DNA from 3 places in the Noviherbaspirillum sp. ST9 genome. Region 3 is predicted to be linked to each of the others. Evidence: predicted binding sites of a transcription regulator. Region 3 holds the regulator's gene; each other region holds the start of a gene.

Region 1 (2,269 bases), on a different contig from region 3:
TTTGCGGCTTGCATGAGACAGTTCCGCACGCGTTGAAATTCGACGGCGTAACGACGGCATGTTCCGGCCGGGAAAATTCCCGCGGCCGGATGACCGATGGTCAGGGAAGGAGTTTGCAGAGGGAAAACCGGGGCGGTATTCCAGGAGGAAGCGTTGCTCCTGCGAATACCGCCCGTATCTATCGTCTTACCAGCTCGTCTCGCGCTCCGCGGTGGCGCTGATGCGATGAATGGACAGATCGGCGCCGTCAAATTCCTGCTCCGGATCGAGACGCAGGCCGACGAGCTTCTTCAACAGGCCGTAGATGACCAGTCCGCCAAGCGCAGCAATCGTCAGACCCATGAGTGTACCGATCAGCTGCGACATGAACGACACGCCGCCAATCCCGCCCAGCGCCTTCAGGCCGAAGATCCCGGCAGCAAGTCCGCCCCATGCGCCGCACAGGCCGTGCAGCGGCCACACGCCGAGCACGTCGTCGATTTTCCACTTGTTCTGCGTTAGCGTGAACATCCAGACAAAGATCGCGCCTGCAATGCCGCCGGTAATCAACGCACCGAGGGGATGCATCAGGTCCGACCCCGCGCACACGGCGACCAGGCCGGCGAGCGGGCCGTTGTAGGCAAAGCCGGGGTCGTTCTTGCCCAGCAGTACTGCCACCAGCGTACCGCCGACCATGGCCATCAGGGAGTTGAGCGCGACCAGGCCATTCATCTTGTCCAGCGCCTGCGCACTCATGACGTTGAAGCCGAACCAGCCGACGGTCAGGATCCATGCGCCGAGGGCGAGGAAAGGAATGTTTGAAGGCGGATGCGCGGCGATGGCGCCATCTTTCGAGTAACGCCCGCGGCGTGCGCCGAGCAGCAGCACCGCCGGCAACGCGGCCCAGCCGCCGACCGCATGCACCACCACCGAGCCGGCGAAGTCGTGGAATTCTTCCGAGAACGCTGCCTTCAGCCATGCCTGGATACCAAACTTCTGGTTCCAGACGATGCCTTCAAAGAAGGGATAGACCAGGCCCACCAGCAGCGCCGTTGCGGCCAGCTGCGGATAGAAGCGCGCCCGTTCGGCAATGCCGCCCGAGATGATGGCCGGAATCGCCGCTGCAAACGTCAGCAGGAAGAAGAACTTGACCAGCTCGTAGCCATTCTTTTGGGCAAGCGTCGTGGCGTCGGAGAAAAAGTCGACGCCGTAGGCAATGCTGTAGCCGATAAAGAAATAGGCAATCGTTGAAACGGCAAAATCGACTAAGATTTTGACCAAGGCATTGACCTGGTTCTTCTTGCGCACGGTGCCAAGCTCGAGAAACGCGAACCCGGCGTGCATGGCAAGAATCATGATGGCGCCGAGCAGGATAAATAAGGCATCGGCACCGTTTTTAAGCGCATCCATGAAAAACACTCTCCCTGTTAGTGTGCAAGATTGGTTTAATGCTCATCCATGAAGCAAAATCTATTCCATTTTGGTGCAAACAGGCAACTATTTGATTTACAAGTGGAAATTTTTTTGACAATAGTTGGTATAAACGAAAATGCACCGTTGCAGTGCATTTTCGCCGTCCAGTTTGGGGAGACACGATGATTCCTTGGCTGGAGACGGACTCCCCCTTTCCGGACGTGAGCTGCGCATTGACGGAAGAGGATGGCGCACCCGGACTATTGGCGGCCGGTGCCGATCTGTCGCCGGCGCGCTTGCTGGAGGCGTATCGCCACGGGATCTTTCCGTGGTTTTCGGAGGGTCAGCCCATCCTCTGGTGGAGCACCGATCCGCGCATGGTGCTGTTTACTGAACGCTTCGCCATTTCGCACAGTCTGAAAAAAACGTTGAAGAAAGTCCAACGGAGCATGTCGACCGACCGCAGGTGGGAAGTCCGCTTCGACTCCGCGTTCGACGAGGTGATGCGCGCGTGCGCTTCGCCGCGCAAGGATGGCGCCGGCACCTGGATTTCGGACGACATCGTCCGCGGCTATGTCGGGCTGCACCGGCAAGGCTATGCACACTCTTCGGAGGTATGGCTGGACGGGCAACTCGTCGGGGGCGCGTATGGCGTCTGCATCGGCCGGATGTTCTATGGCGAGTCGATGTTTGCGCGCGTAACGGATGCGTCGAAAATCGCCCTCGCCTGGCTGGTCCACTTCCTGCGAGCGAATGGCGTGACCCTGATCGATTGCCAGCAGGAGACCGGCCATCTCGCGTCGCTCGGCGCCGTACCGATCCCGCGCAAGGACTTCGTCAGGCATTTGCGACAGGCAACCGCCCTTCCTCCCATCAC
Region 2 (2,269 bases), on a different contig from region 3:
CCACGGCAGCTTCGATCTTGGTCTTGGGCAGGAAGTCGACCACATATTCGGCGCCACGATACAGCTCGGTGTGGCCTTTCTGGCGCCCGAAGCCCTTTACTTCCGTGACCGTAATGCCCTGGACACCGATCGCCGAGAGGGCTTCACGCACTTCATCGAGCTTGAAGGGTTTGATGATCGCAGTGATCAGTTTCATGATTTCCTCGCTTAGAAAGTCTTGGCGACTGACAGGACCAGGCTGTTCTTGCCCAGGTTCTTGCCGTTCGGGCCAACGTAGTTGTCGGTATCGGTACCGATGAGTGCCAGAGCGCCGGTCGCGATGCCGAAGTCCTTGGTCACGCCAACCTTCCAGTCGGTGTAGCTGAACGGCGAGTTGTTCTTCACCTTCTGGTGGCCGGCGTGCAGGTTCAGGGTCAGGCCTTCGCCGATTTCGACGTTAGCCCCGATGTCGAGGTAGCCACTGCGCTTGCTGTCGACGAAGCCGAACAGGTTGGTCAGCGAGTGCGAATACTTGATATAGGCCGGGCCGTAGCCGAGCTGACCGTAGATCTCGGTGGTGTTGGCGCTCGGGCTCAGGTTGTTGGACGGGTACTGGTAACGCAGGACACCCAGGTCATAGGAAACGCCGTCGACGATCTCGCCGCGCTTGCCGGCGTAGATATCCCATTCAATGCTGGCGTCGCCGCCCGGGACATCCTTGATCCACTTGATGGTGGACAACCACGTACCGGCGTAGAATCCGGTTGGGTTGTTAACGTAGTCTGCGCCACCCTGCAGGGCCGGCTTCAGACGGGTCTGGGAGATGCCGCGATAGCGGTAGTCACTCACCACCGATGCGTTGAAGCTGACTTCATGATCCGGCTTCTTGTCCTGGGCCTGTGCAAGGCTGCCCGTGAAGGCGGCGGCGATGGCAGCGGCAAGAATAATTTTTTTCATGGCGTTTCCCTTTTGATGGCGTTGGAAAAATGGGCGAATTGCATTTTTCCAACTACTTAGCAGGACTCATGCCACCGGTTTACCGCGCAGATGCGTTATCATTTTTATAATTTCGTGCTTTGCTCGTGGACTGCTCACACCTTTTTAAGGCAGTGCACCACGAAGTTCGCACCAAGGTGATGCGCACCACTTTTGCGCGCACCACTGAAGTGCGGCTTTTTCATCTTAGGATTGATTATGGACAAGACAAATTTCTTCAACGATCTCCAGGCAAAGATCAGCCAGGCAATCGAAAATTCGCCGGCGAAAGACATCGAGCGCAACGTCAAGGCCATGCTGACGCAAGGCTTTTCCCGGCTGGACCTGGTGACGCGCGAAGAATTCGATATCCAGAGCCAGGTACTGGCAAAGACCCGCGCCAAGCTCGATGCACTGGAAGCCCGCGTGGCGGAACTGGAAGCACAGTTGAAGAAACCCTGATCGATGAGCCTGGCCGTTCTGAAAAGCCGGGCCCTTGCCGGCATGCACGCGCCGGAGGTGACAGTAGAAGTCCATCTCGCGAACGGCCTGCCATCCTTCACCATCGTTGGCCTCCCCGAAACCGAGGTCAAGGAATCCAAGGACCGGGTGCGCGCCGCGCTGCAAAACGCCTGCTTCGAATTTCCTGCACGACGTATCACCGTCAATTTGGCCCCGGCTGACCTGCCGAAGGAATCCGGGCGCTTCGACCTCCCCATTGCCTTGGGCATTCTCGCTGCGTCTGGCCAGATGCCGGCCGACGACCTGGATAAATACGAGTTCGCCGGCGAACTGTCGCTCTCCGGCGAATTGCGTCCGATCCGCGGCGCCCTTGCCATGACCTATGCGATGCACCGTGCGGCAGGCAATTCCGGCAAGCAGCGCGCATTTATCCTGCCGCGCGCCAATGCGGAAGAAGCCGCGCTCGTCCGTGATGCCACCATTTTCCCGGCTGACACCTTGCTGCAGGTATGTGCCCACTTTGCGGCAATGTCGCAAGAAACAAGGCTTTCCCGGTACCGCCCTGCAGCAAACCCGATGCGGCCGGCGTACCCCGATTTTGCCGACGTCAAAGGTCAGGCCCAGGCGAAGCGGGCACTTGAAGTGGCGGCAACAGGCGGCCACAGTGTCCTCATGGTCGGCCCGCCGGGAACCGGAAAATCCATGCTCGCGGCGCGCTTCCCCGGCATCCTGCCGCCGATGACAGACGAGGAGGCGCTCGAGTCGGCCGCCGTCCAGTCCCTGACCAGCGGCTATTCCGCCAGCCGCTGGAAATCGCGTCCCTACCGCGCGCCGCACCACACAGCGTCCGGCG
Region 3 (2,269 bases):
GCCGGAGAAATGTCACGCAGCGGCCGATGTGTCCGGCATGCGCTTGAACGATTCGTGCTGGTGGTCCTGGATCTTTGTCTTGTACTTCAGTACCTGACGGTCCAGTTTGTCAATCAATGTGTCGATGGCAGCGTACAGGTCTTCCGCAAAACTCTCGACATGAATGACGTTGCCCCGTAGTCGCAGATTGACTTCTGCTCTCTGTCTCTTTTCCTTTTCTGACGGTTTTTCCACACCCAAGATGACTGCGATATCAATGACATGGTCGAAATGGCGGATGATGCGTTCCAGCTTGGTTTCCGTATATTCGCGGATGGCCGGTGTCAGTTCGAGGTGATGTCCACTGATTGTAAGATTCATACAGCGCTCCTATGGATGGCGTCGCTGGAGGTTCGCACGTGCCCGCGTAGTCGAGCTACGCCGAACACAGCAACTACACTACAACACGAAAGCTACAGGGATTTGCGCAGATTGACTGGAGGGATTTTCAGGGCTTCGCGATACTTCGCGACGGTACGTCGTGCCACGACCATGCCTTGCTCCCCCAACATATCCGCAATTTTGCTGTCTGAGAATGGATTCTTGGGGTCTTCTGCTCCTATCAATTGTTTGATCAGCGCGCGGATTGCCGTCGATGAAGCTTCGCCCCCCGCTTCTGTGGCGACGTGGCTGCCGAAGAAGTACTTCAACTCGAACATGCCATGGGGGGTCAGCATGTACTTTTGAGTTGTCACACGAGAAATAGTACTCTCGTGTAAACCCAGTGTATCAGCAATTTCACGCAAGACAAGAGGGCGCATGGCGACGGCGCCATGGGAGAAGAAATTGCGTTGGCGGTCGACAATCGCCTGGGCGACGCGCAGGATCGTGTCGAAGCGCTGGCGCATGTTCTTGATCAGCCACTTGGCTTCCTGCAGCTGCGAAGTAAGCGACCCCTCACCCTTGCTCTGCTTGAGGATGTTGGCGTAGAGGGCATTCACGCGCAGGCGCGGCATGACGTCATGGTTGAGGAAAACCTGCCAGCCGTTCTTTGTTTTCTTGACAATGACGTCGGGGACGACGTAATCGGACGCATCCGAGGCAAACAGCGCGCCGGGGTGCGGATTGCAGCTGCGGATGACCGCCTGCGCCTCACGCAGGTCTTCTTCGTCGCAGTCGAGTGCCTTCTTCAGCTTGTTGAAGTCGCGCTGCGCGAACAGGGCGAGATGATTTTCGACGATGTCCAGCGCGCGGCGGCGCGTCACGAGCGCAATTTTCGGAAAGCGACGGATCTGGATTGCAAGACACTCGGATGCATTGCGTGCACCGACGCCTGCGGGCTCAAAGCTCTGGACCAGTTTCAGTGCGACGGCGAGTTCCTCGAGTTCGATCCCGAGCTCTTCCGGCAGACGTGCGTGGATTTCCTCGAGCGGTTCTTCAAGGTAGCCGTTGTCATTGAGCGCGTCGATGATCAGTTCGACGAGTGCGCGGTCGCGATGCTCGCGCACAGTGACGCGCATCTGCTCCAGCAGGTGCTCGCGCAGTGTGACTTCGTGGGCCTCGAGCTGAGGGCGTGCGTCGTCGTCTTCGGGCGCCTTTGAGGTGCGCGCGACGTCGTCGAAACTCCAGTCGCTGTCGCCGGAGCTGGCATCCGATCCCTCTGCGTTGCCACCTTCAAACGCACCTTCGGGTTCTTCGGATGAAGACGCGCTGCTGCTGCCTTCCGCTGCCGGTGCTTCCGTCGTGCTGCCGTTTGCCGTCGGGGATGCGCTGATGGCGCCGTCAGCAAGCAGGCGAACGGAATGGTCGAGGGGATCGTCGACCCGCTCCAGCATCGGGTTGTCCGAGAGGATCTGTTCCAGCTCCTGGTGCAGCTCGAGCGTCGACAGCTGCAGCAGGCGGATCGACTGTTGCAACTGGGGCGTCAGCGCCAGATGTTGCGAGATTCGAAGTTGGAGTGTCTGTTTCATACGTTCTGGTCTTCTTCCGTCACATCCGGAAGTGTTCACCCAAATACACGCGCCGCACCGACTCGTTTGCAATGATGTCGTCAGGACGGCCGCTTGCCAGGACTGAGCCCTGGTTGATGATATAGGCTCTGTCGCAAATGCCCAAGGTCTCCCGCACGTTATGGTCGGTAATCAGCACGCCGATGCCGCGTTCCTTGAGGAAGCGCACGATGCGCTGGATTTCGATGACCGCGATCGGATCCACGCCCGCAAACGGTTCGTCGAGCAGCACGAAGCGCGGGTTGGTCGCCAGGGCACGCGCGATCTCGACGCGACGGCGC

What was found. Region 3 encodes sigma-54, which starts transcription at its own class of promoters, with help from an activator protein. Its sites were predicted from a motif close to TGGCANGNAANCTGCTTT; they were not measured.
Region 1: a site for sigma-54 is predicted at 1,440-1,457, ahead of ACNOHI_RS20995 (ammonium transporter). Genes of this name have one in related genera too.
Region 2: a site for sigma-54 is predicted at 993-1,010, ahead of ACNOHI_RS01210 (TorF family putative porin). Genes of this name have one in related genera too.

The regions. Positions count from the first base shown of each region.
Region 1 covers NZ_JBLWFR010000009.1:193,840-196,108, reverse strand. The annotation lists gene ACNOHI_RS20995 (ammonium transporter) at 187-1,389, opposite strand; gene aat (leucyl/phenylalanyl-tRNA--protein transferase) at 1,575-2,269, shown strand, end outside.
Region 2 covers NZ_JBLWFR010000001.1:262,491-264,759, reverse strand. The annotation lists gene ACNOHI_RS01215 (P-II family nitrogen regulator) at 1-196, opposite strand, end outside; gene ACNOHI_RS01210 (TorF family putative porin) at 208-936, opposite strand; gene ACNOHI_RS01205 (accessory factor UbiK family protein) at 1,174-1,416, shown strand; gene ACNOHI_RS01200 (YifB family Mg chelatase-like AAA ATPase) at 1,420-2,269, shown strand, end outside.
Region 3 covers NZ_JBLWFR010000004.1:503,320-505,588, forward strand. The annotation lists gene hpf (ribosome hibernation-promoting factor, HPF/YfiA family) at 13-360, opposite strand; gene ACNOHI_RS11545 (RNA polymerase factor sigma-54) at 453-1,949, opposite strand; gene lptB (LPS export ABC transporter ATP-binding protein) at 1,969-2,269, opposite strand, start outside.